2 regions of the Shewanella sediminis HAW-EB3 genome follow, and region 2 is predicted to be linked to the other one. Evidence: predicted binding sites of a transcription regulator. Region 2 holds the regulator's gene; the other holds the start of a gene.

Region 1 (15,650 bases), 1.6 Mb from region 2:
CCCAATTATGGTGTTTATTGAGTTCTTCATAGAGTTGATGGCTGTTCTGCATCACGCCTGCAGCAATCCAGTTGAAGCCACTGTCATTATGGGTTTTCCTGCGGCGACTGCGAGCTTGTGCGATACGTGAGGTTTTTTGTTGTTCAGCCGATTTGACCCCAAGCGTGGTCGTATTTAAGGCTCTTCTTACCGCAGTGAACCTATCTTGTATACGCTCACAACTTACTGCGATAGTGCTTGCCGACAACTTATTTCTGAGTAACTTTTCTAACTGTTGAATACTCTTATTTATCTGCTCAATACAAGGCTTAAGTTCTGCACCGGTTTGAATGAAAAGCTCATCGTTAAAGCGTTCAGTGTCCTGAAGTAACCGTCTCTGGCCTTTGGGCAGTAAAGCGTCGTGTTGAAGCACTTCCTGTTCTAATTGTTTATGTTGGACTCTTAATCGTTTGAGTAGTTCATTTGTATTCAAAACCAAGCACTCCAGGCAAGTTTTGCTGCGGTCAATAGTACGATAGTTACAAACAGGGGCCTGATGAACTGCACCCCGAATTTTATCGCAGATCGCGCGCCAATAAACGAACCTAACATCATGCAGAGCCCCATGGATAGGCCAATTACCAGGTTGACTTTTCCCAGTGCAAAAAAGATTAACAGTGAGGTGAGGTTACTGGTGAATGTCATCGCCCTGGCCAAGCCACAGCTATGCAGAAGAGGGAGACGATGATAGGTAGTACTGCTGATTGTCCAAAAAGCGCCGGTACCAGGACCGGCAAAACCATCATAAAACCCCAATATTACCCCTTGGAGCCATTGTTTAACTGCAGTAGCCGGCTTTCTCAGTGGAGTAAAGCTGGTACAACCCATCGCATTTGGTTTTAATAGAGTATAAATAGCGATAACAATGATAATGACAGGCAGCCATTTTTCTAACCAACTCTTGTCAATCAGATAGACGATAAATGTGCCACTAACTGCACCGATAAAGGTCGCAATAAAAGTGTGGTACCAAAGATTTGGGGTAAAGAGGTTCTTTCGATAATAGGTAAATGCGGCCATAGATGAGCCAAAGCATGCCGCTAATTTATTCGTTCCTAAGGCTAAGTGCGGTGGGATCCCCACAGTAAGTAGCGCGGGGATAGACAATAATCCCCCTCCACCGGCAACAGCATCGATGAAACCTGCGATAAGGCCAATACCGGCTAATATGGCCCATGTTGAAGGTTCAAACAGTAAATCCAAAAGTATGCCTATTCAATTACGCGGCGAAAGGGAGGTAGAGCATCCAGTAATGATTTTCCATAGCGTTTACTGACAAGACGTCTGTCCAAAATCGTGATGCGGCCATAGTCTTGCTCTTTACGGAGTAATCTACCACAACTTTGTATCAGTTTACGTGATGCATCCGGAATCGTCAGCTGTAGGAAGGGATTACCGCCTTTAATTTTAATGTATTCGGCATGGGCCTGCTCTACGGGAGAGGTGGGCACAGCGAAAGGAAGCTTGGTGATGATCAGATTCGTCAGATATTCACCCGGAAGATCGAGTCCTTCTGAGAAGCTCCCGGTCCCAAAAATAATACTCGGCTCGTTTTCATCACAACGCTTCTTGTGATTGGTTAATATCTCTTGTCTCGATGCTGTACCTTGTAACTGTAATCCTGTCTTAATTTTGTTTTCAACGAGATCTGCCACTTTTTCCATCTGCCAATAGGAAGCGAATAGCACTAAGGTCGCTTGTTCACCTTCAATTAATGCCAGGATCTGTTCAGCAAGCTCTTCAGTATAACTGTCATCGGTAGGCTCAGTTTTCATTTGAGGCAAGAAGAGGGTGGCATTTTGCTCGAAATCGAATGGAGAATCTAAGGCCAGATAACGGCTGCCATCATCGATAGAGAGCCCTACCTGGCGGGTGAAATGGTTGAAGTTATTCAACGCCCGTAATGTTGCACTGCAAAGTACAACCCCAGCCGCTTTATCCCAGAGTAATTTCTCCAGCATAAAACCGACTTCGATTGGAGAGGCGTTAAACAGGTAATCAGTTTGTTTTCCTGTGATGAGTTCAATCCAACGTGCCATAGGGGCACCCTTGGGATTATCCTCCTTCGCCATCATTTTCCACAGTTTCTGTAGGTTTTCTAATCTTTGCAACATGAAGCCGGTTTCAGTTAGCAGTTGCTCAGATTGATGTTTAGGGATATCACCATCTTTAATCGCTTCACTGAGTAATACCAACATCTTATTAAACTGTTTCAGTGCCGTTGTCGAAACGGTGGCTAAGTTTTCAGCTTGTATCATTAGGGCTTCGGGCAATTTACCATGTTCGAACCGGATACGATTTTCAGGGTTATCGAAGCGCTTAGTTTGAGAGTCGCAGTAGTGGGCTATCTGATTTAATAAGCCTGTTAGATCGGTTACATGATCTTGCATCGCCTGAGCTGGGGCGATGATATGGTTACTCTTTATTTGATTTTGTAACTTGCTACTGGTTTTATCTATTTTATCTAACCAATCTATGGCGCCCCTTAATGTAGACTGGGCACTGGAGAAGTCTCGAGCCACCATAGGCAGGTGGTGGGCTTCGTCGATAATGTAGTAGAGCTCTTCGGGATCGGGAAGAATGACGCCACCACCTAATTCCAGGTCGGCAAAAAGCAGACTGTGGTTAGCTATCAGTACATCCCAGTTGTCGATATCTTCTCTGGCTTTGTGAAATGGGCAATTTCGATGACTGGCCAATTGGCGATGACAACTGTGTTTGTCGCAGGCAATCTGCTGCCATAAATAGTCGGGCAGTTGCGAGGTCAAGGTATCGCGTTCACCGTTCCATTTCCCTTCATGATAGTCTTTTAACAGGGCTTGCAGTTGCTTTACCTGACTATTGTCAGGCTTTGTTTGCCACATCGCCATTTGGGTGCCGTTGTCGGCGCCGATGAGCATCTCGAGTTTAGACAGACAGACGTATCTCTGCCGTCCTTTTACCAGACCGAACGTAAAATCTAATTCAGATTGCGCGAGAAAGAAGGGCAGATCTTTGTGTAAAAGCTGCTCCTGAAGGGCGACGGTTGCCGTGGCAATACAGACTTTCTTCTTACTGGCTAACGCAAGCGGAATCGAGCCTAATATATAAGCCAGAGACTTTCCGATCCCGGTTCCAGCTTCAACGACTATGATGCGTCTATGTTTATCGTATTCACCCGCCAGGGTTTTAGATATCTCTGCGACGATATAGTTTTGTTCCCGCCTGGAGCGGAAGTCAGGTAACGCCGAAGCAATACCTTTATATATGGTACGAATTTGAGTTTTTACGTCAGCAGATAACATGCGCATACAAAGAGAGAAATAGAGCTGTACATAATAACAGTGATTGCATAGCCTTAACTAGAATTATTTAGTTTATTGAGTAATACATTATCAGATTTGGTACTAGTATCGATCACCAACGAAACGTGAGTCAGGCGTTGAGGCTTGTTTAACTGTTATGAATAAAGAGATAAACCCCAATACTGCGCTAAAGGGAAGGGTGCTTTCACGGCATGTTGTTCAAGATTCAGCTTCATTATGGCTACATTATTATGTGAAAACTGAAAATGGCCCTGTTTTGGTCAAAGTTCCCCAAGCAGAATTCATCTGTTTTTGTGCCAGTGCTAACCTAGCAGCCTTGCTTTCAATCCCCGCACTCGGCGTGGTGAGAACCAAGGCGTTACCCTTACATAACTTTGATTTAGACAATGTCACCGCTATCTATTGTCAATCAAGACAAGGTTTCCGGCATCTGATCAAAGGTGCTATTGACTTAGGGATTGACCTTTTTGAAGCCGATATCAGACCCGAGCAGCGTTATCTTATTGAACGTTTCATCGCTCTGGATGCCGAATTTATGGGGCATTATGTCGAAGACATCCCCTCCTCGGCCCTTCCGGTGTTCATCGCCCAGCGCGCCAGGAAAAGATCTTTCGATATCGAATTAAAATCAATATCTCTGGATTTTGAATGTAGCTTCAATGGAGAGCTATATTCGGTGGGACTTTATGGACGTAATGAAAAAGGCGATGAGTATCAAAAAGTGATCATGGTAGGCAACCAGACAGATCAGGGCTCAAACAAGCAGCCAGATGGAGAGTTTGCTCGAATTGTCGATGATATCCAGTGGGTGAGTGACGAAAAAACACTGATTATTGCGTTGATAAATTGGTTTGCCGACTATGATCCCGATGTGGTCATTGGTTGGGCTGTTGTTACTTTCGATCTGGCTCTGTTGTACAGAAGAGCAAAACTCCACGGTATTGCCCTGACTATTGGTCGTGGGAAAAGCGAGCTTGGATGGAAAGTTGCAGATAAATATCGGCCTGAAACCCTGACCTTACCAGGCAGGGTCGTGCTCGATGGTATTGATTGGCTCAAAGCTGCATTTTATCGATTCGATAGTTTCTCTCTAGAGTTTGTCAGTCGAGCATTATTGGATCGCGGTAAGGCAATTCATAATGTAGAGAACAGAGGAGAGGAGATCACCGAGCTTTTTCACCAGAATAAGTTGGCATTAGCCCATTACAATCTTAACGATAGCCGTTTAGTTTGGGATATTTTTGAGAAAACTCAACTGTTTGACTTTGCCATTGAGCGCTCGAGGTTAACAGGTCTGGAGTTAGGTCGGGTCGGTGGTTCAGTTGCTGCATTTAATAATCTCTATCTGCCATATCTTCATAGAGCGGGTTACGTCGCTCCCTCCGGGGCTGCAAGCCAGGGACTCGAGAGCCCTGGTGGGTATGTGATGGACTCTATACCGGGTTTATATCGGGATATAGTGGTTTTGGATTTCAAGAGTCTTTATCCCTCTATCATACGTACATTCTTGATCGATCCTAAAGGGTTAATAGAAGGGCTATCATCACAGGAGTCCGATACAGTGGACGGTTTTCTGGGGGCAAAGTTTAGTCGGCGCTCACCCATCTTACCTCAACTGATAAAAACGTTAGCCGAGCACAGGGAGGAAGCAAAGGCTGAAAACAATGCTCCGCTTTCTCAGGCGATAAAAATTATCATGAACTCCTTATATGGTGTGCTGGGTTCGAAAGGTTGTGTATTTCATGATGCCCGCTTAGCAAGCTCTATAACACTCAGAGGTCATGAGATCATGAAGCAGACGCGTAAGTGGATTGAGGAGTTGGGCTACCAGGTGATTTATGGCGATACCGACTCAACTTTTGTCTGGTTAGGGGGGAAATCTCCCCAAACTGGTATCGGCGAAATTGGGAAGCAGCTGGTGGACATAGTGAACCGGAGGTGGAAAGAGAAACTTAAAAATGAGATGAAGCTCGACTGTTATCTGGAGTTGGAATTTGAATCTCATTTTGAACAGTTCTTTATGCCGACATTGAGGGGCTCATCGGAAGGGTCAAAGAAACGATACGTGGGAGCCTATACTAAACCCGATGGTGAACTTGAACTGGTCTTTAAAGGCATGGAGCAGGTGAGAAGTGATTGGAGTCCATTAGCCAGAAGGGTACAGCAAGAACTGTATTTTCGTCTTTTCTCTAAACTTGATGTTGTCTCTTTCTTGCGTGGTGTTATTGATGACCTGAAGCTGGGTAAATTGGATGATGAATTGATATTTACGAAAAGGCTACGTAGAGATATCAAAGACTATACCGCTAAGTCATCACCTCATGTAAAAGCGGCTCAGAAGATGTGTCAACATACCTCTGATGAGCAATATTCCAGAAAGGGTACCAAAGTCGAGTATCTCATCACGCTTAATGGGGCTGAGCCGGTTAAGTTTCAAAAGTCATCGATAGATTACGATTACTACATAGATAGACAACTTCAACCTATTTCTGATCCCGTTCTTACCATATTGAAAGTTAAATTCGAAAGTATTGCTTCTAATCAGTTATCGTTAATTTAATGGGGTGAATCTTAATGCTATGTTGAGTTTGTGTTGCGTTTCGGTGCGGCACTTGCTGCTAAAGGGTTTTAATGGGTTTTTTGCTGCTAAAAACCGCGATTTTTGTGACATTCCTCTTTGAGTGATTGCTAATATTTTGTTAGTCTCAATTGCAATCAGGAAGAAATAAAACAACGGAATGACACAAAATAGAATCAAGCAGACTGAAAACATTAAGGTTAGACATCACATGAAAAAGACTCTAGTAGCATCCGCATTAGCAGCCGTTATATTTGTTCCGTCGGTATCGGCAATCGAGATCTATAAAGACGACAAAAATGCCGTTGAGATCGGTGGATGGATGGATGCGCGCATCATCAACACTCAAGGGGCTACAGAAGTGGTAAACGGTGCATCTCGCATCAATTTTGGATTTACCCGTGAAATGAGCGATGGATGGAAAGCATTCACAAAGCTCGAGTGGAGTGTTAACCCGTTTGGAAACAGTGACATTGAATATAACAATGACAGTGCTTTTTCTTCTGAAAGTGATGAATTTCTTCATAATCGTCTAGGTTATGTCGGTCTTGGTCATGATACATACGGTAGCCTGACAATAGGTAAGCAGTGGGGCGCTTGGTACGACGTAGTTTATAACACTAACCTAGTGAACACTTGGGATGGTAACGCGTCAGGTACTTACACATATAACAAAGCCGATGGTGCTATTAATGGTACTGGTCGTGGTGACAACACCGTTCAATACCGTAATGCATTTGGTGATGTTAGCTTCGCTCTACAGGTGCAATTAAAGCAAGATAGCTTTGATTTGACAGAAAGCTCGCTGGATAATAATTCAAACCCTTTCCCAACAGCTGATAAAAACTTCATGACTGGAAGCTCTACAGCTTCTACTAGTGAAACTATTGCAACGGTTGAATACAACAATACCGTTGGTGGTTCTATCACTTATGCCGCAACAGATATGCTAACACTTACGGCTGGTTTCAACTTAGGTGAATTTGACGGTACCATGGCATCGGGCGAAGGTATCTCTGAAACAGATTACATTTATGGTGCTGGTTTGACTTGGGGTGGATTTGAGCAACCAGGTTTCTACGCTGCGATCAACATCAACAAGAACGAGTTCCATGATACAGATAACATGGGCCGCTTGATGCACGACGCTGTAGGTCTTGAGTCACTGTTCAGCTATAAGTTTGACAATGGCCTTAAGCCTATCTTTGCTTATAACTACCTCAAAGCTGGTGACGCATACGAAGCATTTTATAATGATGGCGAATTTAAGCGTCAGTTCATCGTCGCTGGTCTGCATTTTGTTTGGGACGAGCAAACAATGCTTTATATAGAAGCACGTAAAGATATGAGTGAATTCAATGCTGGTAACCAAACTCCAGATGAGAGTGATGGTGTTGCAATTGGCATAAGATATTACCTGTAAGATTACGATTTTTAGCTTTTGAAAAACGCCCCATGTGGGCGTTTTTTTGATTTAATTAGTCATGGCTTTACTGCGCAAATACCAGAGCTAATAGGATTGCGACTATTAATTAAGATAGAAGCTTTGAATAATTAGAAACTCTCTCTCTTTACTTTGTGCCAGCGAGCTCTTTCCAATTCCGTAGGATCACCATATATTCTTCTTCAATATAAAATGGGTAAAGTAAGTCACAACGATAATATAAGCAGTAGCTACATTTCATTTCTACCCAATCAAGTTAACCCCGCCTTGTCAATCCTTAGACCCTGTTCTAATTGAATTTATAAAATCATTAAAAATGGGCTATATGATAGAATATCACTCATTGTGTAACGAAATAATTACGCTTGTTGTGTGGGTGTTAATGTTAGCTGTAACTGATTAAATAGCATCCAATTATTCATTTCAACTAACCATATTCTCGTACTAATGGCACCAACTTCGCCTTTTTTGAGCTGGATTTTGCTGCAAAATATATCTAACACACTGTTTTATATGGTTGCAGGCTTAATGTTTAGACTGTGAGAATAAAAAGAGTAACCCTCTCAATATCTACATCATTCAATAGTAATAATAGAAATCTATCTAAAGAATTCAATTTTTTACACTCGCCTGTATATAAAATAGTCGAACGGATAACACCTCTGTAAAAAATACTGCTGACTTGTTGATTAAATGTTTCATGTATGGTCTTATTTGTTTGCGAATGTAGTTAGGTGTAACACTTTGTGTGCATCTGGATACATCTCATAATAAAATAATAAATAGAGTCCAGGGAGAAACAACATGTATAAGAACAGCTTACTAGCTAATTCAGTGCGTTTTGCACTAATTGGTGGCGCTGCAGCAACAGCTTTTGCAGTTCCTACAGTATTTGCGGCTGATGAAGCATCAGCAGATAAAGTAGAGCGAATTGAGGTAACTGGTTCACGTATTAAGCGTAGTGACCTTGAAGGTGCATCTCCTGTAACAACCATTACAGCTGAAGATATGAAGGTTGAAGGTAACTTTACCGTAGCCGATGCGCTACGTAACAGTAACCTTAACTCTTTCGGTTCTTTCTCTGAGCGCTCAGGTAGTTCTGCTCAGTCTCAAGCAACGATTAACCTACGTGGTGCCGGTTCAGATCGTACTCTGGTATTGATCGATGGTAAGCGTTTCCCTGGTTCACCAACTCTTGGTGGTTCTGCGGCAAACCTTAACGCTATCCCAATGGCGGCCGTTGAGCGTATCGAAATCCTAACCGATGGTGCTTCATCTACTTACGGTTCTGATGCGATTGCTGGTGTTGTAAACATCATCATGAAGAAGAACTTCCAGGGTCTTGAGTTTAGCGTTGGTGCTGGTAGTCGTGACCGAGATGATGGCATGACGAGTAAAGAATTTTCAGTTATTGCCGGTTATGAGATGGACAAGGGTAATATTACCTTTGCATGGGACCATCAGGACCGTGAAGGCATTGCTGATGCCGATCGTGAGTTTACTGCACCTTGGACTAATGATTTCGATGGTAACGGTATTATCGATGCCTACACCGAGACAGATGGCTGGAGTTATTACGGTGCGAACGTAAGACATCCGGATGGAACATTCCAGCCTTCAACAAATTGTGATGCGCTTATCGCACAATATGGTGAAGATACATTTAGAAAGATGTCTGGTGAACAGCAGTTCGGCCCAGGATCAGATCTATGTATGTATGCTTACGGTAACGTGTCTTATAACAAGGCATCGATTGACCGTAACACAGTTTATGTCGATGCAAATTATGAAGTAGCTGAAGATGTTGAGTGGTTTGGCCGTGTCATGTTCACCCAGAACACATCATTTGGTCGTTATGCTCCACCAGCAGCAAAGTGGAATAACATGGCAGCAGATCATCCTGAAAACCCATGGGATGTTGAAGCAACAGGTTACTACCGTTGGGTTGGTATCGGTACTCGTGATGGTACAGTTGATGATTACAACCAGGATTACCTAACGGGTCTTCGTGGTACTGTCAGCGCATGGAACGATGCTGAGTGGGAGTTCTACTACCACTACAACAAGGCCGATAACAAGTCTATGGGTGAGTACTACCTAAGTTACTCTGGCCTTGCTTATAACGAAGCAAACGGAATAGATTTAGGTTCTGAAGCTGGCATCAATAACATGAAGGCGACGACGCTGACTCAGGGAACCGCAGAGTTCCACCAGTACAACGCTGGTATTGGTTTCGATGCTTTCGAACTGCCAGGCGGTCAAGCGGCTCATTACTTCGGTATGGAATACTTCGAGCAAGATTTTTCTGAAGTTTATGATGCACAATCTGAAGCGGGTCTGATTGGTGGTAGTGCTGGTAACTCAGCAGGCGGTGACCGTCAGGTTTGGGCTGCATTCTATGAAGTTGCACTACCTGTTATAGACAGCGTAGAAGTTAACTTAGCAGTTCGTTACGATGATTATAGCGACTTTGGTGGCAATACAGCACCTAAAGCATCTGTTCGCTGGCAGGCACTTGATAATATCGTAGTACGTGCATCTTACTCAGAAGCATTCCGTGCACCGGCACTGGATCAGCTGTATGCGGCAACAACCTTCAGTGCTGAAGATGGTACCGATTACCCTGGCTGTACATCTAATGGAGTAGCTGAAGCTGATTGTAAAGAGCAGCAGTATGACACTTGGATCAGTGCAAACGGAGACCTAGGTCCTGAAACGTCTGAGTACATCAACTTAGGTGTTGCGTGGGATATCGTTGATAACTTCGGTATTAAAGTCGATTACTTCAACCTGAATATCGATAATGTGATCAGTCAGCGTAGTATTACTAACGTGATGGAAGGTATTGCGGATGGCACTCTAGCGACTACTGAAACTTTCTATGTTGACCGTGCACCGGGTACTGGTGGAGGTCTTGGTCCGGTTCTTGAGGTTGGTACCGGTTACGGTAACACAGATAAGTTAGAGATTAGTGGTGTCGATGTTGGCTTGAATGCAAACTTTGAAACAGAGGTCGGTGACTTCGCTATAAACTGGAACAACAGCTTCGTTCTGGAATACATTGAAGAAGTTACAGGTGGTCAAGCAGCAGAAGATACTGCTGGCTGGGCTGGTCAGCCAGACTATAAGTCAGTATTTACTACGACTTACTCAATGGGTGACCACAGACTATCTTGGAACATGAACTACACCTCTTCAACTTATGAGACTAAGGATGAAGGCGAGTTGGATTCATGGTTAATCCACAACATCAGCTACACTTATGATGTTGGTGCCTACGGCGCAATCATGTTTGCTGTTAACAACCTGACAGATGAAGATCCAGTATTGACTTCAGACGGTAAGTTTGAAGATACAGACCTTTATAACAACTATGGTCGTGAGTACACTGCACGTTATACACTTAAATTCTAAATTGAGTATTTAAGTTAAAAAAGACCCGTAAGGGTCTTTTTTTTTAGTGTTTTTCTGTATTATCTTCAAGTAATTACAATAACGAGAGTGAGTCGTATGAATAACCATTGGAGTGATTATTGGGAACAGGGGCACTTGACCTCTTTTGGTGAGAGTTTTAGCAGTAACTATACCGGGGTGTTAAATGAGATATGGGCACCACGATTCGAAGAGCTAACAAATGACTTTAAGGTATTAGACATCGCGACAGGTAATGGTGCTTTACCCTTGTTGGTGAGCGACTATCTGAAAAACAGAGCTGTTGAGGGTGAGGTGATAGGTGTCGATCTGGCGAAAATTAAGACAGATATTAATGCCGTTAACTTGGCTGACAACCTTAAAGTAAAATTATTATCAAATATTGACTGTATCGAACTTCCTTTTGAAAATGGACAATTTGAGCTAGTAATGTCCCAGTATGGAATTGAGTATGCGGATCTTAAAAAAGCGATCCCCGAAGCATTGAGAGTACTTAGCACTAAGGGACGACTCGCTCTGGTTATGCACCATGAAAACTCGCTAATTTTGAACCGAAACCGACGAATATTGTCGCTAATTAAATCTGAGGAGCTTGAAGAAATTTTCAATTTACTCAGAGGGATAGTCGATAAGATGGGAGAGGTGAAGAGTAAGCAAGATTTAGATAGAGTCAAGCAAGACCAAAGCTGTGAGGCCCTCAGAATACAGCTAAATGCAGCGATCGGTGTACTGGTCGATAGGGACGAATCGGCGCTTAAAGACTGTGAATTACTGAACTATGTCGCGACCCTATTTAAGACTGGATTGTTTTGGAATAAAGATAAAAAGCTGAACTATATTGAATTTGCAATACAACAGCTAAAAACACTCGATGTAAGGCTGTCCGAACTGGCCGATGCTGCACAAACTGAGCGCTCTTTAGCGGAGATTATTTCTCTCATTTCACAACATAATGCATCGTTGGACCACCTTTCATCGGTCGTGGATGAAAATAAGGATGTTTTGGGCTGGAATTTATTGATAACAAAGCAATAATTCAATTAACGATGAAAAGCCTTCGTGATTTTAATGTTTAAGTTGACGTTAGTCTTACGTCTCTTTTTTTTGGAATGTGTGATCTGGGACCGGAAGGCTCGCTCACGTATTGCGACCTAAGATTAAAGGGGGTAATTAGGATGGTTTTAACAATAATTATCCAGATATAGCAATGTAAATGTATACTGGTATAACCAGCTTTGGTTAATAACTTGTTAAATCTTGAAATATAATGTTAACAAGTTAAAGTTCAGTAAAAACAAAGGTTAATCCTGTATTTGTGGTTTTTTTTATTAGCCTCTTGTTAATGCGCTTTTTACTTAGTTGTCTGAAAAACTCCCTTTTGCTTGTTTTGCATCCTTTAAGGTCGTTTTCTACTAGTTTTAGACCGCTTCAATTGTTGACACAGGTCAACATTTTGTGAAATGATGCCAGCGGTGCTACGCCTTCGACGGCGTAGAAAAATAAGATAATAATTAACAATCACAAGAGAAAGACATACTTATAAACTGGAGATTCCTGCAAATATAAGCAGAACTCCATGTTGTTAATAAGTTAAACCTTTTTAATTTTACTTCAAATTGGTTGGGAACTATGTCCAAGGTAAGCAATAAAACAAAAATCGCTACAGCGCTCGTGGGCGCACTAGCCTTAGCCGGCAGTAACTTAGTGATTGCAGATCCTCTTTCTGACGTTCAGAAGGCTGACAGCAAAATTCACGCTGAAGCAGCAACATCTCAAAAGAAAGTAGATAAGTACTTTGACCAAGCTCAGGACATGGTGTTCGAGTATGGTTCAGTTGCAGATGAGCGCGAATCACTAAAATCTTATAACGATTACGTAGCGGGTCTGGTTGCAGACCAAGAAGCTACGATGAAATCAATTCAAGATGACATCAATGGCGTTGACGCTCTTCGTCAAGGTGTTGTTCCTCTAATGTTTAAAATGGTTGATGCGTTAGAACAGTTTGTTCAACTTGATCTTCCTTTCAACACAGAGACGCGTATTGAGCGTGTAAACAATCTTAAAACTCTTCTTAACAGCGCCGAAGTTACACTGGCTGAAAAGTATCGTCTTATTCTGGATGCTTACAGCATCGAGCGTGAATACGGCGGATTTATCGCAGTTAAAACTGGCCAGTTAGAGCTTGATGGTAAAGACGTCTTAGTTGATTTCTTTAACTTAGGCCGTGTTGCCCTTTATGCTCAGAGCTTAGACGGTAGACTAGCTTGGATGTATAACGATGAAACTAAAGGTTGGGATCAACTAGAAGATAGCTATCTTCGTGAAATCACCAAAGGTATTCGAATCGCACGTAAACAGGGTGCACCGGATCTATTCTCGTTACCAATTCCTGCTGCGGAGGCTGCACAATAATGAAGAAGTTAATTACTACAGCAATCGTTGCTGCAACCCTGGCTTTATCTTCAGGTATTGCTAGCGCAGCTGACGCACCTAAGTCTATTGACCAGCTTCTTAAGCAGGTTCAGACAGACCGCGCAAATGCTTCTAAGACAAACAAGAAGCGTGAGCAAGAGTTTAAGAATGAGCGTGGCGATAAAGCGGCACTTCTTAAGCGTGAAAAGAATGCCCTTGCTGCCGAAAGACAGCGCGGTAAAGATCTAAACCAAGCTTTCCTTGATAACGAGCGTAAAATCGGTCAGTTAGAGGAAGACTTAAAAACAGCTCAAGGTGACTTGGGTGAAATGTTTGGTGTTGTTAAAGGTGATGCGGGTGATTTCGCTGGTAAGCTAGCGGGTTCCAACATCTCTGCACAGTATCCTGGCCGTGATGTTTTCATCGCCGACCTTGGTGCTCGTAAGCAGTTACCAAAAATTGATGAACTTGAGCGTTTTTGGGAAGAACAGCTGTTCGAAATGGCTGAATCTGGCAAAGTGGTTAAGTTTGAAGGCGCGGTTACCGATATCGATGGTAGTGTTCGTAACACAACAATCACTCGTGTTGGACCATTCAACCTTTTAGCCGATGGTCAGTACGTTGTTTATAACGCAGATCTAGGCTTGGTTCAGCAGCTTTCACAGCAGCCTGATGGTTATCAGGTCAAAACTGTTGCATCATTTGAAGGTACAACTTCCGGTGCTGCTAAGCTTTACATTGACCCGGTTAAAGGTGTGCTACTGAACATCTTTACTCAGAAGGCGACTATCGAAGAGCGTATTGAAGCGGGTGGAACCATCGGTTACATCATTATCTGCCTACTTATTCTCGGTGCTCTAATCTCTATCGAACGTCTAATCACGCTTGGTGTCGTTGGCGCTAAAGTTAACGCTCAGCGTAAGAACCTAGAAAATCCAGGTAACAATGCGTTAGGTCGAGTACTTAAGGCTTACCAGGACAACAAAGATGTTGATGTTGAAACGCTTGAGCTGAAACTTGACGAAGCGATTCTGAAAGAGACGCCGGCACTTGAGACGCGTATCTCAATCATCAAGGTTCTGGCAGCTATCGCACCTATGATGGGTCTGCTTGGTACCGTAACTGGTATGATTGCAACCTTCCAGAGCATTCAGTTGTTCGGTACGGGTGATCCTAAGCTTATGGCTGGTGGTATCTCTATGGCGCTTATGACTACGGTTCAAGGTCTGGTTGCTGCACTACCGCTTATGCTTATGCACGCAGTTGTAATTGCACGTAGCAAGTCAATCGTACAAGTTCTAGAAGAGCAAAGTGCGGGAATTGTTGCTTCACACGCTGAGAAGAGGAAAGCCTAATGTTATTCCTGATGGATATCTGGGATTCCGTCAGGGGCTTCATGGCCGCCGGGGGCGACGTCCTCTGGCTAGTGGCTGGTGTATTGTTTGTCATGTGGGTATTGATGCTTGAGCGCTACTGGTATCTCAATTGGGTATCACCAAAAGAGCACAAAGCAATCATTAGCGCATGGGAAGCGAGAGAGGATTCAACCTCTTGGTATGCACACCGCATCCGTGAAGCTTGGGTATCCCAAGCGAAGCAAGATTTAACGGCACGTATGCTGCTTATCAAAACCTTAGTTGCAATCTGTCCTATGATAGGTCTGCTAGGTACCGTAACCGGAATGATATCAGTATTCGATGTGATGGCAGTTCATGGCACGAGTAATGCTCGTATGATGGCAGCTGGTATTTCAATGGCAACCATGCCGACAATGGCGGGAATGGTTGCTGCGTTATCGGGAGTATTCTTTAGTACTCGTCTTGACGCAAAAATGAAAATCAGTTTGGCAAAGCTAAAAGACAGTCTGCCGCACCACTAGAGAGAGATTGAACATGGCACGTAGAAAGCATTCTAGCGTAGAAGAGGAAGCTGAGATTGATATGACACCGATGCTCGACATCGTGTTTATCATGCTTATCTTCTTCATTGTAACAACATCGTTTGTTAAACCATCGGGTCTTGATTATAACAAGCCTGAAGCGTCTCAAGCGACGAAGAAGCCTTCAGCTAACATCTTCATTGGTGTGAGCAAGACTGGCGTCATCATGATGGAGAATCGTCAGGTTGATATCGAGCGTGTGACAGCAAACGTAGAACGTATGCTTGCCGAAGCACCAGAAGCTGCTGTACTTATTCAGGCCGACCAGGAAGCGAAACATGGCTTAGTGGTTAAGGTTTTGGATAACGTTAAAGCTGCGGGTATTGATAAGATCTCTGTATCGGCGGGGAATGACTAATATGCTGAGAGGAATAGTATCATTCATTATTGGTGGTGCTGTGACTTTTGCTTTGTTTGTTTTCATGGCGTTTTTGGTAGGTGGCGGTCCAACCCGCCACGATGCCTCGACAGAATCACCTGTCATTGAAATTACCATGAACA
Region 2 (15,650 bases):
TCTCCCCACAGTCTGGTTAGAGTTTTTTCAATTTTTCTCTGCTTTGGCATGGCCTACGGCTGGCTATGGGGGATTGAACATTTTCAGGCAGAGATCACTGCTAAGTCACCCTTGAGCCTCTCCTTTCAATTTCAAGCGGCTCTACCGCTATACTTATGTGGACTTCTCGTTTTAACCCGTACCCTATGGCAAGCAAATCTGGTCAACACCTCGATACTCATCACCTTCGTCATATGGGTGCTGTATGATTTAACCCCCGGGCAGCTTCCACTTTCCGTGCTTCTATCGGCACTAGCGGTCATCTTCCTGTTTACTATCTTAATCGACTCCTACTTTCTCGCTTACCGCGATGAACTCACGGGGCTCGCATCGAGACGAGCACTCTATAATCTAGTGCTATCTCTGGGGAGAAAGTACAGTGTAGCCATGCTCGATATCGATCACTTTAAGAAGTTTAACGACACCTACGGTCACGATGTTGGCGATCAGGTGTTAAAACTCGTTGCCGCTAAAATGGCTCGCGTATCCGGTGGCGGCAAAGTATTCAGATACGGCGGTGAAGAGTTCACCATCGTTTTTCCCCGCAAGGACACGGACTCGGTTATCGATCACCTCGAAGATGTCAGAGAGTCCATCGAGGAGTATCGAATAGTATTACGGGACGATAAACGCAAACGCAGCACGAAAGCAAAACGTAACGCTGCCAACAAATCAAACAAGAAAACCGTGAGCGTCACCATCTCCATCGGGGTTGCCGAGAGGCTGGGAGGCGAGACGTTCGATCAGACGTTGAAGCAAGCCGATGAGGCCCTCTACAGAGCCAAGAAGAAAGGACGCAACCAGATCTGTACCTGATTTGGCTTGGACGAGTCCCGGCAAAATATCTGTCTTGCCGGGACGAATACCAATGACATCAAATAGAATAGAAGTAATAGATTTGCGACTTCATTCTGATGATGATCCCTCTAATCACGTCCAGAAATGCGAGAAAAGAGACAGGTTTCTCACCAGAGATCCACGCCAATCCGACCGAGCCAACCGGAATATCATAATCCTCAGTTTCATTTAATTTCAGTCGCACAAAGTGGTGCTTATTATTCAGGTTCTGCCCGGTTGTCTGACGTACGTTATCATCACGGGCAAACAAACTTCCCTGAGACTCTCCCGTGGCTTCGATAATCCCCTCAACCTCAGCATTAAACACCTTTCCCGGGTAGACCGCCGATGCAAACTCCGCATTCTGACCTACCTTAACGTTACGAATAGCCTGATGGTTGACCCGCATCAGCACATACTTTTCATTGGTATACATCTGAATGCGTGGTACCAGGCCTACAAACTGCCCCTCTCGCATAATATAGTTAGTCAGGTAGCCATCTGCCGGAGCGTAGACCTTAGTGTTATCTAAGTTCCATTGAGCCTGAGCAACGTTTTCTACCTCGCTGCTATAGTCTGACTCACCGCTCTTTACCGCTAACTCCGCTTTTTCAATATTCAGTTTAGCCTTATGCTCGGCCAAACTTGCCTTATCAATTTGGGAGCCATATGTATGAACATTGGCCTCGGCCAGATCGATGCCATTGGTCTGTTCATCCATTTGGCTCGCCGTAATGGTATTTGGAACGACGCGATTCTGTTCGGTATACCTTGCCAGCGTCTTCTGTTTCCAAAGAAGATCTTTTGTTGCTGCTGCTAACTGGTTTTTGACTATCTCGATGTCGGTTATCGCTGTCTGATACTCTTTATGAGCCAGCTTCACATCCTCTTTAGCCACAGAAAGAGAAACATTGGCAGACTCTTTAGCAACCAGTGCCTTATTGAGTGCTATCTGATAGGTCTCATCATCGAGTTCATAGATTAACTGCCCAGCCTCAATCTTCTGGTTTGGCTGAACATAGATCTGTTTCACCTGGCCTTTGATTTGACTCGAAGCCGGTCTGAGTTGAATATGCGGTGACTGCACCAAGGACCCGCCGGATAGATCCATGGGTGTAAAGTTCAACAGCCCAACCCACACAAACAGCAACCAACCGCCGCCACCAATGTAGGCAAAACCTTTACTGAATTTGTTCCACGGCATACCGACTAAGCGGAGCAGATAGATAAATAACGCCCATACGGCTAAACCTTCAAGCATTATTGTTCTCCTCTAGGGTGCTTTGCTGGTGTTCAGCGGGCTCATGCCAGATGTCTCGCAGACGTCGCAACGCCTTCTCACCATCGATAAAGGCCACGAACACAGCTAATACCCACACCCAATGCCAGACAAAGCCGATCCAGGTGAGCGCCGTGATAAGCCCTAGCTGATGATGCTCCTCTTTATGGGCTTTATTGATGGGCAGCTCGTGGATTTTCCAAAAACCTACGGCCAACGCCGTGACCGTGCCAACCATGACAACTAAGGCCACAACATGCAGCACCGTGTCCGCGCTAGTATCGACAAACGGCATACCGATTAAACTCATGAAAATGGTCTCTTAAATTTAAACAAGAGGGTTAGTTTGACGTTTATCCGATAACGAACAAGACTTAAGGTCTATTTATATCAATTTCGAATCATTAATGATTAAATTAGCCTTTATTTGCTAAGCGGATGCTGCCGATGAAATTTAATACCTCCTTTATTCGCGTCTGTTATGTGAAACCCGTTTTTGATGGCGTCGAGCAGGTTTATGGTCTCAATCACCGGGCCCTGTCAATTCCCGATGCGCTGATGAACGAGCCTATGGCCTTGATCCCTTTTACCCAGTTTGGTGAATGGTTATCTGAGTTAGCCCTCCTTACTCAAGACCCCGCTTACATAGTTAAACTAGAACAACAGCTAAACTTCGACCGACTCGATATCAGCGGCATCGACCTGTTATCGACCCCGGATCTGGCCATGAGTATACGTCGCATCAACTATGGCATCGTCAGCCTGCAATCCGGCGGCAGTTACTATGTCAGTATGTCCGGAAAGATAATGAAATGGTGCTATAAAAATCCCTACGCCTTTAAGCAGGAGAAAAGCTACGACTCTCTCAGGGTCGCCATCATGCTGCTTAATGCACTGCGTCACTTTCTGGGTGGTAAATATCGCCCGATTCAGGTACGTATCAGTGGTTCGGCTGTCGCGCAGCGGGAGACGGAACACCTGTTTAAATGCCCGGTTATCTGGAATGCTGCGCAAACTGAAATTTGGTTGGAACTTGATGATATGCTGCAGCCTTTGATAGAGCCGCAGTTAGAAAACAGCCCGGTGACCATGACACGTTCGCTATTTGAAAAGTACCTCAATATGCCGCAACCCCACGACACCCCGAAGGTGCTTTTCGAAATGGTCAATTATGCAAGATTTTATGGTTTACCTAAGATCGAAGATATTGCCAAACTCTTCAATATCTCTAAGCAGCAGCTGCAGAGGCGATTACAGCAGCAAGGTTTCACTTTTTCTGCCTTGTGTAGTTACATCTACAGTAATCAAGCCATCAAATATATGCTCGATGGTAAGAGTGTCGCGGAAATTAGCCCCCTTTTGGGATATGCGAATCAGCAAAGCTTCAGCCGAGCCTTTAAACGACTCAGAAAATGTACCCCTCAGCAATATCTCGACAGGCTCAACCAAAACAAGCCTGATTAACTAGGGGTTAACCTCAGGCATAAAAAAGCCCTCATCGAGGGCTATTTTATCTATCTTTCGATTTAGTTGGCTAACCGTAAACAGGCAATAACTCTGCCATCGCAAGCAGATGACACGCTCCGGTGACCACACCAAACAAAATGACGATGGCAATCACAAAGGTCCCACCAGGAACCCTAAAGCTCTCGCTGTTTGGATAGAGCTTCCGGGCTTTATAGGCCATCATAGCCGGCACAATCGCCGCCCAGATAGTCGCTGCCAGTGCCGCAAAACCTATTGCAATCAGGAAACCATTAGGGAACAACAACCCCAGTACCGTCGGTGGCAGGAAAGTTACCGCTGCCGTTTTAAAACGACCGCTACGAGACTCATCGAAACCAAAGAGATCGGCCAGGTAATCGAATAATCCTAAGGTAACTCCTAAGAAAGAGGAAGCTACCGCCAGGTTAGCAAAAACCGTTAGCATGGTCGTTAACCAACCACTGCTCATCACATCGGATAGGGCGCTAACCAGTACCCCCATATTGCCACCCTGGGCAATAATATCGACAAAATCATTGCGAGGGATATTCCCCATGGTCGCCACCAACCAGCACACATAGATAACGAAGGCTATCAGGGTTCCGGTGACAATCGCTTTTATAATGGTGCTGGCGTCTTTCCCATAGTATTTAACCAGGCTGGGCACATTACCATGATAACCAAAGCTCACTAATCCAAAGGGGATAGCCGCCAACATATAGGGCAGATATCGGCTCTCTCCATCTGGCGTGAACAACTTCACCGTATCGATCTCTATCAGTAAATTACCTACGGCGAGAAAGAAAGTGATGATCATTCCGCCAAGCATAATGGTCGTGATCCTATCGACAGCCTTAGTACTGATAAAGACGATAAAGGCCAAACCCAGCGCAAATACCAGCCCGGCCAAGCTTTGTGGCAGTTCGATCCCTGCAGCCGCTAAACTGTGATTAACGATAGAGCCGCCACCACTGATATAGGCATAGGCCAAAATATAGAGTACGAATGCGATTGATAAACCATTCACTATTCGCCAAAAGTTACCTAAGGTTTCCCGTGTCAGGGTATCGAAGCTATCACCGGGCTCGAAGTGTAGATTGGTCTCGAGTAACAACAGACCCGACACCAGCATACAGAACCAGACACCTAACATCATGACAAGTGAATAGGAAAACCACATACCGGCACCCACAACAGGCAATGAGAACATTCCCGCCCCGACCGCAGTTCCGGCGATGATCATGGCTCCACCAAGCAAAGATTTACTCGCTGCTCCATCTTTAGCAGCGTTCATATGGTTAGCCATTAATCTTTATGCTCCGCAGTCACACTATCGACAATCGTCTGCCTGACAGACGAACGGAGCAATCCATTCGCTCGCTCCCGGATCCTTTGGACATCGACTTTATTACCGTTATCAGACAGGTAACCTAACTCCTTGAGCTTGACACTGAGTGCTCCATAGAGCTTCTTATCATAAAACTCAGGGGCTGTAATACCATGCAGCGCGCCTAATCGCTGTGCCAGCTTGTGGCTTTCACGCTCAAGATCGGAACGCTCCATCTTGGGGCAAACCGCCAACAGATTGAAGATAATGGCGTAACGCTGTAACGTTTCACCGACCGTTCCCGCGAGTAATAAGAGTTGATTCACTTCGGTCTCGATAATACTGAAACCATCATCCTCGGTAACGAGGCCTTGAGCGATAAACAGATCCAAAATCTGACCAACAAGCTTATCTGTATCTTCCACGCCCATAAATAACTCAGCCTGAAGCAGAGGGTAGAAATCCTTGATGATATCGATAATCTCATCTCGTGAGATATGCTCATGCTGAGTCAGGCAGCTAGCTACCAGAGAGGGGATGACCATCAAATGAATAATATTGTTACGATAGTAAGTCATAGCAACGGCGATACTCTCGTCGATTGAGATAATATCCCCGAGAGGATCACTATCAAGCTTAATTTTCTTAAGCTCCAACCCCTGCTGAACCAGAGACTTACCATCCCCCTCTACCACTGAGGTATAAGAGGTGTAAGGTAGATCCTTAAGTAATTTAAGATAGAGGTCTAACTGCTTCTCCAGCTGAGACCGCTCTAATGCATTTTGCTCTGACGCTAATAAGACTAAACTGGTCAAGGTGACGGAGCTGACTGCCGCAGCATCGTTAATATTGGTCATAACCTGATTGGCCAAGGTATTCACCATAGGCGTCAACCACTTAGGTCTCTGCTCTGGCTCTTTGGCAATCTCTTCTTTCCAATCGGGTTTCTGTTCATTTAGAAAACTATGCAACGTGATGGGCTTACCGAAATTCACATACCCTTGGCCGAAATTGCCTAGCTTACGCAGGGCACCAAATACCTGCCAGACAGATTCTTTCTTTTTCTTCTTACCGCTCAATTCCTTATGGTATGTCGCCACCTCCATCACATGATCATAACCGAGATAGACAGGAACCAGAGTCACAGGACGCTTCATGCCACGCAGGACACTGTTCAGCGTCATAGCCAACATGCCGGTCTTAGGTGCGAGTAACCTTCCGGTACGTGAACGCCCGCCTTCGGTAAAATACTCAACAGAATAGCCTTTAGTGAAAAGCTGATCTAAATATTCACGGAACACGGTGGTATAAAGCTTGTTTCCTCTGAAGCTGCGACGAATAAAAAAGGCGCCACCTCTGCGGAACATGGGGCCTGCAGGCCAGAAATTAAGGTTAATACCTGCTGCGATATGCGGTGGAACCATCCCCTGATAATAGAGGATGTAGGAGAGCAACAGGTAATCCATATGACTACGGTGACACGGCACATAGATGATCTCATGGCCATCATGGTGCAGCCGTCGAACCTCTTCCGCCCCTTTAATGTTGATGCCTTTATAGAGTTTATTCCACAACCAGGTCAGAAAGCGCTCGGCAATTCGAACCAGGCTATCGGAATAGTCTGCGGCGATCTCATCCAGGTATTCCATCGCTTTCGCTCTGGCTTCAACCTCGGTGATCTTCTTGCTCGCCGCTTCCTCTTGAATCGCCTTCTTCAGGGTCTCGGAATTAATGAGCGCATGGAACAGTGCCTGCCGCTTAGGCAGAACCGGCCCCGTCATCACTTTACGCTGTCGACTAAAATGAACTCGAGCCACTCGAGCCAGTTTCTGGGCTATACGTTTATCGGTTCCATGTTCATCGGCCATATAGCGCAATGAAACGGCACTCGAAAACTGCACAAAATTATGTCGTCCCAAAAACAGGATCATCAGACACTTTCTAAGCCAGGTGGGGTTTTCACGCTCAAGTACAGCGGCCTTCATGGTGTCATCTTCTTTTCCCGGAGTTCTTCCCCAGTAAAGACTGACTGGCACAAGTTGAATATCGAGCTCAGGGCGCTCTTTATGGATCTTCAGCAGACTCATAAAGCTATTCAGAAAGAAATGATTGCTCTCTCTTTTCCCCATGAGGGGTTTAGCGCCTTCGAGACACACTACTCTTGGCGCCGACTCACCACCGACTTCGAGTGGCTGATAGGGGCTAGGAAGACCTAGATCTGCGGTGATTTCACTTAAGGCTGCAATATCACTGACAGACTCAGTTTTCATCACATAAGCGAGAGGTTTATCCGGATCTAAATTAAGATCTTTGAAGGGTTCGTGGGGCACAACAATAGTGTGTACCAACTTGTTCTGTAACCAGCGTAATGATTTAAACCAAAGAGAGTCTTGTTTGGACATTTTTCTTATGCAATGTGAGCCATGTTAATTACTGCATAGAATACCAGAAAATGGACAGGGATACCCAAAACCTTAAAATTTGGTTAATACTTGCGCTGAAAGAAATACTGTATATACTAACAGTTACTGTATAGAAAGACAGGATTCACCATGAGACCATTAACACCAAGACAAGCCGAGATCCTTGAACTGATTAAACGTAACATTGCAGATACAGGCATGCCGCCTACCCGTGCAGAGATTGCGAAACGTTTAGGATTCAAGAGTGCCAATGCCGCAGAGGAGCACCTTAAGGCATTAGCTAAAAAAGGCTGTATTGAGATTATACCAGGTACATCTCGTGGCATTAGACTGACTCAAGCCAATGAAAGCGAAGAGGAACTTGGCTTACCATTGATAGGTCAAGTAGCCGCTGGTGAACCGATACTGGCTCAAGAACATGTCGAACAACATTACCAGATCGACCCTGCTATGTTTCGCCCAAGTGCTGACTTTCTACTGAGAGTACGTGGGGACAGCATGAAGAATATTGGTATCCTGGAGGGAGATCTTCTTGCCGTTCATAAAGCCGAACAGGCTCGAAATGGTCAGGTTGTTGTCGCTCGTGTAGAAGATGACGTCACGGTAAAACGTTTTGAAAAAAAAGGTAGCATCGTCTACCTACATGCCGAAAACGAAGACTACTCTCCAATCGTCGTCGACCTTACCAGTGAGAGTTTAAGCATCGAGGGCTTAGCCGTCGGCGTTATCAGAAACGGAGACTGGCAATGAACTCATTAATTGGCAACAGTCCACGTCACCCTGGGTTATGGGTAAATCTTGAAGATCCATTATCGAATGAACTGCAAGGCTGCACAGTCTCTTCAGTAACAACTCATACCCAAGGGCGTGATGAATTGCAGATGCTGAGTGCCCAACTGGCTTCATTGAGTCATCGAGGTCAGTGGATTGTGCTGATTAGTCCTCCGAACATAGGTTACAAACAGATGTTAACCGATGCCGGAGTGAGGATGGATAGAGTCCTGCTCGTTCATGCTAAAGATGAAGTTGAAACCCTGTGGGCCATGGAAAAAGCACTCACAAGTGGTACATCCAGTGCCGTTATAAGTTGGACCCAATCCTTAGATGCAAGAGATAATCGTCGCCTACAGATCGTCGCTAAAAGTGCTCGTGCAGTAGGTATTGTGATTGAAGTTGCGAATGGCCACTTACATGGAAAAGCCCACATGAACGGCGTTGAGGCATTTAATCAACCCAGTTTGTTTGGTTCATTACACTAGCCTAAATTAATCATTGCTTTACATTACGGCCCCTTCGAGAGGGGCTTTTTTGTGCCTGAACATAAAAAATGTTTAATTATTGATCTTGATCAATATTTGTCCAGCAAGTAAGTTTAAGTCAGTAACAACGATAATTTGTTATATCCGAACAATTTAACCAGCTACGAAGTACATCAACTCTCTGACACAAGAGTGCATTGATCTACCGGGTCTAAATCGGGAGGGATATACTCAGCCGTAAGTGCAGATGTGGTTCAGCCTAGCAGCCATCAATAAGACTGCTTACTTTGCAGATAAAAGTAAAACCGCCAACGCACTTTGAAGTCATCGTTGCTTTTTTGGGAACTGAAGAGTTTGCATAGAGCAGAGACTTACTGTGTGACTCTTCTTTGTCTTTCTATGACAGAGGAGAAGTCTAGTGAAGCAAAAGTTGTATGGTTTGCCGGCGTTATTATTTTCGCCTTCTATCTTAGCTGCGGATATGCCCCTGAACATGACTCAAGGGGTAACAGAGATTAGTGGGCGGGTGTACAACCTGCACATGATCATTCTGTACATCTGTTGCGCTATCGGTATTCTGGTGTTTGGCGTGATGATCTACTCGATGATCAACCATCGCAAATCCAGAGGTGCGGTAGCTGCTAACTTCCACGAAAGTACTAAAGTCGAGATAGCCTGGACGCTCGTTCCTTTCATCATTCTCGTTCTTATGGCTATTCCTGCGACCAAGACCTTAATCGCAATGGAAGACCCTTCAGATGCCGATCTGACAATCAAAATCACCGGTTCTCAGTGGAAGTGGCATTACAGCTATTTCGATCACGATCTCGAATTTTACAGCTTGCTCTCAACCCCAAGAGAACAGATAGAGGGTACTGAAGTAAAAGGCGAAAACTACCTCCTCGAAGTCGACAAACCTTTAGTTCTCCCGGTAAACAAGAAAGTCAGATTTTTAATGACCTCCGACGATGTCATCCACTCCTGGTGGGTGCCAGCGTTTGCAGTGAAAAAAGATGCCAATCCGGGTTTTATCAATGAGGCCTGGACACGGATTGATAAGCCCGGTGTTTACCGCGGTCAATGTGCCGAACTTTGCGGCAAAGACCACGGGTTTATGCCGATCGTTGTCGAAGCTCTTTCAGAAGTAGACTTTGATAAGTGGGTGATTGCTCAGAAGCAGCAAGCGAACAATGCAGAAGCTGAAGCGAAAGCCGCACTTTCGAAAACGTTGAGCATGGAAGAACTCATGGCTAAAGGCGAGCAAATCTACCTAGCTCGATGTGCCGCTTGTCATCAACCTAATGGCGCTGGTCTACCCGGTGTATTCCCTTCTCTTATTGGTAGCCCCATAACCATAGGCCCTGTCGCGGCTCATGTCGATATCGTCGTCAATGGTAAACCAGGAACGGCTATGCAAGCTTTTGCTAAGCAACTAAATGCTACTGAAATTGCTGCGGTAGTGACTTTTGAGCGTAATGCTTGGGGCAATGACTCTGGTGATACTGTCCAAGCAGCTGATGTCAGCTCTGGTGGTTCGAGTTCTGCAGCCTCCAACGATTCAAGCACCGCAATCCCTGCCACTTTACCAGCAAGCCAGCCTGAGACTGAGCAAGTTAAAACGGCTGTGGCTGAAACGGCAAGCAAAGTTGTTGAGGAAGTTGAAGCGGTTGTTTTAGATGACTTAACGATGGATGAACTTATGGCCGTGGGTGAGAAGGTCTACATGACTCATTGTGTTGCTTGTCACCAGGCTGCAGGTACCGGATTACCCGGCGCTTTCCCTTCATTAGTCGGCAGCCCAGTGATCACAGGACCAATAAGCGGTCATCTCGATGTTGTCATCAATGGTAAACCGGGTACTGCAATGCAGTCATTTAGCTCACTACTCACGCCACAACAGTTAGCTGCGGTGGTGACTTATGAGCGCAATGCATGGGGTAATAACTCCGGTGATACCGTTCAGGCTTCTGACGTTGTTGGTCACGGAAATTAAGGGATTAAAATGAGCACAATTACACAAGATTCACCAGCAGCTCAGGACGATCACCATGATGACCATCATCATGGGGCGCCAAAAGGCATCATGCGCTGGCTCTTAACCACCAATCATAAAGATATAGGCACACTCTACCTATGGTTCAGCTTTATTATGTTCCTAACAGGTGGTGCCATGGCGATGGTGATCCGCGCCGAACTATTCCAGCCTGGATTACAATTAGTTGAACCCAATTTTTTTAATCAGATGACCACCGTTCACGGGCTTATAATGGTATTCGGAGCCGTAATGCCTGCCTTCACTGGGCTGGCAAACTGGTTAATCCCTATGATGATTGGGGCACCGGATATGGCGCTACCAAGAATGAATAACTGGAGCTTCTGGATTTTACCCTTTGCCTTCGCGATCTTACTGAGTTCACTGTTTATGGAGGGAGGCGGACCTAATTTTGGTTGGACATTCTATGCACCACTGTCGACAACCTACAGCCCGGATAGTACCGCTTTATTTGTATTTTCAGTCCATATCATGGGAATGAGCTCCATCATGGGCGCGATTAATGTCATCGTAACTATCGTTAATATGCGCGCCCCCGGCATGAGATGGATGAAGCTGCCTCTATTTGTCTGGACCTGGCTAATCACCGCATTCTTATTGATTGCGGTAATGCCGGTATTAGCCGGCACCGTGACCATGGTGCTCACCGATAAATACTTTGGCACCAGTTTTTTTGATGCGGCAGGAGGCGGAGATCCTGTGATGTTCCAGCATATCTTCTGGTTCTTCGGTCACCCCGAAGTCTACATCATGATCTTACCCTCATTCGGTATCATCTCAGCCATCGTTCCCGCTTTTAGCCGCAAACGGCTCTTCGGTTACTCCTCTATGGTCTATGCCACGGCGAGTATCGCCATCCTCTCCTTCCTGGTATGGGCACACCATATGTTCACCACCGGTATGCCGGTATTCGCCGAACTGTTTTTCATGTACTGCACCATGCTTATCGCTGTACCAACCGGCGTTAAGGTATTCAACTGGGTCGCCACGATGTGGCGTGGCTCTATCAGCTTCGAAACTCCTATGCTATTCGCGGTAGCCTTTATCATACTGTTCACCATAGGGGGATTTTCCGGCTTAATGCTGGCCATAACACCGGTGGATTTCCAATACCATGATACTTACTTTGTGGTCGCTCACTTCCACTACGTGCTCGTCACCGGGGCGATATTTTCTATTATGGCGGGTGCCTATTATTGGTTACCTAAATGGACCGGGAATATGTACGACGAGAAGCTGGGGAGGCTCCATTTCTGGTGCTCTGTTATCTCGGTCAATGTGCTGTTCTTCCCCATGCACTTCTTAGGATTGGCGGGCATGCCCAGACGAATTCCTGATTACGCCGTTCAATTTGCAGATGTGAATCAGATAGTCTCTATAGGTGGTTTCGCATTTGGTCTTTCACAGCTGATCTTCCTTGCCGTTGTGATTAAGTGTATTCGCGGAGGTGAAAAGGCGCCGGCAAAACCCTGGGATGGAGCCGAAGGTTTGGAGTGGACACTACCCAGCCCGGCACCCTATCACACCTTCTCAACACCACCGGAGATTAAGTAAACATGGCTAAGAACCTGGCGAACGCTAACCGAAAGCTTATCAGCTGGCTCATTGCTGCGGCGATAGGCATGTTCGGCTTTGGCTTCGCTCTGGTTCCCCTGTATGACGTGCTCTGTGAACAGCTGGGGATAAATGGCAAAACCCAGAGCACGGCCAGCAGTTATGAGCCTGTCACTATTGATAAAAACCGCACCATAACCGTTGAATTTATGGCACAGATACAAAGTGATCTGCCTTGGGAATTTAAACCTGAGGTGAAGCGCCTGCGAGTTCACCCCGGAGAGTTAGTTCGCACTAACTTTAATGCCAAAAACCTCTCCATGATTGAGCTTGTAGGACAAGCAATCCCCTCTGTATCCCCCGGACAGGGAGCCGCCTACTTCAATAAAACAGAGTGCTTCTGCTTTAATCAACAGAGATTAACAGCAAAAGCCAGTGCAGAGTTACCACTGATATTTTACGTGGATCCGGATCTTCCTGATTCCATAACGACACTGACTCTCTCTTATACCCTCTACAACATCACCGACCGTGAGTATGTCAGCGTTGTAGAGCAAGGAGCAGCAAAATGACAAGTAAGCACGAACACTATTATGTTCCCGCACAGAGTGCATGGCCAATTATCGGTGCCTTAGGGTTATTCCTTATCGCCTTTGGTGCTGGAAGTTACGTACAACAACTTAAAACCGATGGCGGCAGCGGTGGATTTATCTTGCTCGCGGGCATCGCCGTCATCATTTTTATGATTTTTGGCTGGTTCAGAACCGTTATCGCCGAATCCATGAGTGGCCTCTACTCAAAGCAGATGGATCGCTCATTCAGACAGGGAATGAGCTGGTTTATCTTCTCTGAAGTGATGTTTTTCGCCGCCTTTTTTGGCGCACTACTCTATGCGAGAATGATTGCAGTCCCCTGGTTGGGCGGTGATTCAAATAACGCCATGACCAATGAGGTTCTCTGGCCTGGCTTTGAAGCGGTTTGGCCCCTGGTGATGACACCCGGTGGAACCCAAACTGAAGCGATGGGCTGGACCGGACTGCCGCTATACAACACCATTATCCTGCTCACCTCGTCGGTTACCCTCCACTTTGCCCACGTCAGTCTGGAGAAAGAAAAACGTTCTGCCATCGCAATCTGGCTGGGCATAACCATATTGCTCGGTATGGGTTTCCTGGTATTACAAGCCGAAGAATATATCCACGCTTATCGGGAGATGGGGCTGACACTGTCTTCCGGCGTCTATGGGAATACGTTTTTCTTGCTTACCGGCTTTCATGGTATGCATGTCACCCTAGGTACAGTGTTTCTTATGGTGCTATTTCTTAGAGTGCTTAAGGGACACTTTACCCCAGAGAAGCACTTCGCATTTCAGGCAGGAAGTTGGTACTGGCACTTTGTGGATGTTGTCTGGTTGTGCCTGTTTATTTTCGTCTACGTCCTTTGATAGATCTGCTGCGCATCTCTATGTGGGCCACTACGTGGCCATTTTATTGGTGAGGAGATTGAGCTATAAAATTAATAGGGTCTGGGGTTGGGAGAGAGTATTCCCGTCCCTATCGCCAGCAATATGATCAACACAGCGACGACAGAAAAGATAACCCTGCGCCCCAAAAATTGACTCATCGGCGTTTCAGAGTCTCCCTTAACTAACAAGAATAGGGCTTTGGCTAAATTAAAAACAATGAATAGCAGTAACAGCACTAAGACTAATTTGAAAACAAATAATGTATTCACTCGTTATCCTCAACTGTATCTGGTGGGTTCAAGAGCCTTGCTTATTATTATCACTGTGAGTCTGTTTCTCTTTTTGGTCAAGTTAGGATTCTGGCAACTGTCTCGCGCCGAAGAAAAAGAGTTATGGCAGACCCAATTGACGACACGTCAAGCTGCCGACTCACTCTCTTATGCAGAGCTACTATCACTACCTGAAGCAGAGTCACTAACGGGATACCGACTCACAGTAACTGCACAGCCGCTCGCTGAGCAGGTTTTTCTACTCGATAATCAGGTCTTTAATGGCAGGGTTGGTTACTTAGCACTGCAACTTATGGAGGTCACTCCCGATCGACCTTGGTTGCTGGTTGAGTTAGGTTTTATACCCGCAACCGCAAACAGGGAAAGCTTACCCGCAATAAAGCCAATAACAATGAGTCAGAGCCTTACCGGGCGGCTATATCAGAAACAGAGTAACCCGATGAGCAGCGCACTCATGGCCGAACCGGGTTGGCCAAAACGCATTCAGAATCTTAATGTCGGCGAAATGCGTGATTTGGTCAATCGTCCCATAGCCGCAGCTGTACTTCAGCCCGAAACAATTAAGGGCATTGACTTGCCTCATCCCTGGAAACCGATCCCGCTGTCGGCTCAAAAACACAGGGGCTATGCGCTACAGTGGTTTTCGATGGCTTTCGCATTCGCGATATTAGTCCTATTCTTTATTTACAGCAGAAAACGAAGAAAGAACAGATAGATGGCAACAATAAGCAACACAGTTAATTCGAATGATTATCAATCAATTCATGGTTGCCAATGGAAACGAGAACAAGTAGGTTAGGATTTAAGCGATAAAAATAACAATGTCGCTTCCTAGCCGTCTCGGGAAACAATTAGCATTCCTTATTATGGGCCCGATCACGGGGCTTAATATGGGGCCTAACCAGAGGAGAGAGTATGAACTCCCCCAAGAAGAGCGGTGCCAAACCACTGATAATTTTATTATTGGTCTTTTTACTTCCTGTTGTCGCCGCAAAAATTGTACTTAGCATGAATCTCTATCATGGTGGTGCGACCAATAAAGGTGAACTGCTCTCCCCCGAAACCAGTTATGCCAGCTTGGCAATGGAAAATCCCAGACCCCATGAATGGCAGATTCTTTATCTGCTCCCCAGCGATTGTGACGCCTTGTGCCTGGATCGTCTCTATATCCTCAAGCAGAGCCATATTGCACTGGGCAGAGAACAAAACAGGGTTCACACCATGATTTTACTCACCGAAAGCAGCGATATCTCGGCACTAAAACTTCACTCTTTCGAAACAGTTAAAGCCAGCACCGCAATGATAAACATACTCAACGACCAGCAGATGGTCATTGTTGACCCTCTGGGAAGTTTAGTCATGCGTTACTCGAAGGTCTCAGGTCGAGCCAAACAGATCCTGCAGGGTAAATCCTTAGTTTCAGACTTAAGAAAAATGCTTAAGTTATCGAGGGTCGGGTAATGAAAAACCTGTCCCATTTTTTAAAAGTCACCATCGTTTTTACTCTCTGCGTTATTCTGATGGGAGCCTATACAAGGCTTTCCGATGCGGGGCTGGGTTGTCCGGACTGGCCCGGCTGTTACGGCATGATCAAAGTCCCAAGCCAAGATCACGAGTTGGCTCTGGCATTAGATTCATT

The links. The regulator LexA, encoded in region 2, represses DNA repair genes until DNA is damaged. The targets are predictions, from matches to a motif close to TACTGTATNNNNATACAGTA.
Region 1: a site for LexA is predicted at 3,346-3,365, ahead of dinG (ATP-dependent DNA helicase DinG). Genes of this name have one in related genera too.

Annotation. Positions count from the first base shown of each region.
Region 1 is NC_009831.1:1,865,328-1,880,977, forward strand. It holds gene SSED_RS08110 (primosomal replication protein) at 1-472, opposite strand, end outside; gene SSED_RS08115 (TSUP family transporter) at 469-1,242, opposite strand; gene dinG (ATP-dependent DNA helicase DinG) at 1,251-3,323, opposite strand; gene SSED_RS08125 (DNA polymerase II) at 3,481-5,904, shown strand; gene SSED_RS08130 (porin) at 6,134-7,345, shown strand; gene SSED_RS08135 (TonB-dependent receptor) at 8,171-10,780, shown strand; gene SSED_RS08140 (class I SAM-dependent methyltransferase) at 10,877-11,833, shown strand; gene SSED_RS08145 (DUF3450 domain-containing protein) at 12,428-13,210, shown strand; gene SSED_RS08150 (MotA/TolQ/ExbB proton channel family protein) at 13,210-14,565, shown strand; gene SSED_RS08155 (MotA/TolQ/ExbB proton channel family protein) at 14,565-15,089, shown strand; gene SSED_RS08160 (ExbD/TolR family protein) at 15,103-15,507, shown strand; gene SSED_RS08165 (energy transducer TonB) at 15,509-15,650, shown strand, end outside.
Region 2 is NC_009831.1:219,520-235,169, reverse strand. It holds gene SSED_RS01055 (GGDEF domain-containing protein) at 1-855, shown strand, start outside; gene SSED_RS01050 (HlyD family secretion protein) at 914-2,137, opposite strand; gene SSED_RS01045 (hypothetical protein) at 2,130-2,465, opposite strand; gene SSED_RS01040 (AraC family transcriptional regulator) at 2,603-3,619, shown strand; gene mtr (tryptophan permease) at 3,690-4,946, opposite strand; gene plsB (glycerol-3-phosphate 1-O-acyltransferase PlsB) at 4,946-7,369, opposite strand; gene lexA (transcriptional repressor LexA) at 7,520-8,140, shown strand; gene SSED_RS01020 (cell division inhibitor SulA) at 8,137-8,649, shown strand; gene coxB (cytochrome c oxidase subunit II) at 9,068-10,642, shown strand; gene ctaD (cytochrome c oxidase subunit I) at 10,652-12,256, shown strand; gene SSED_RS01005 (cytochrome c oxidase assembly protein) at 12,259-12,828, shown strand; gene SSED_RS01000 (cytochrome c oxidase subunit 3) at 12,825-13,700, shown strand; gene SSED_RS23820 (DUF2909 domain-containing protein) at 13,772-13,990, opposite strand; gene SSED_RS00995 (SURF1 family protein) at 13,968-14,726, shown strand; gene SSED_RS00990 (redox-active disulfide-containing membrane protein) at 14,927-15,472, shown strand; gene SSED_RS00985 (COX15/CtaA family protein) at 15,472-15,650, shown strand, end outside.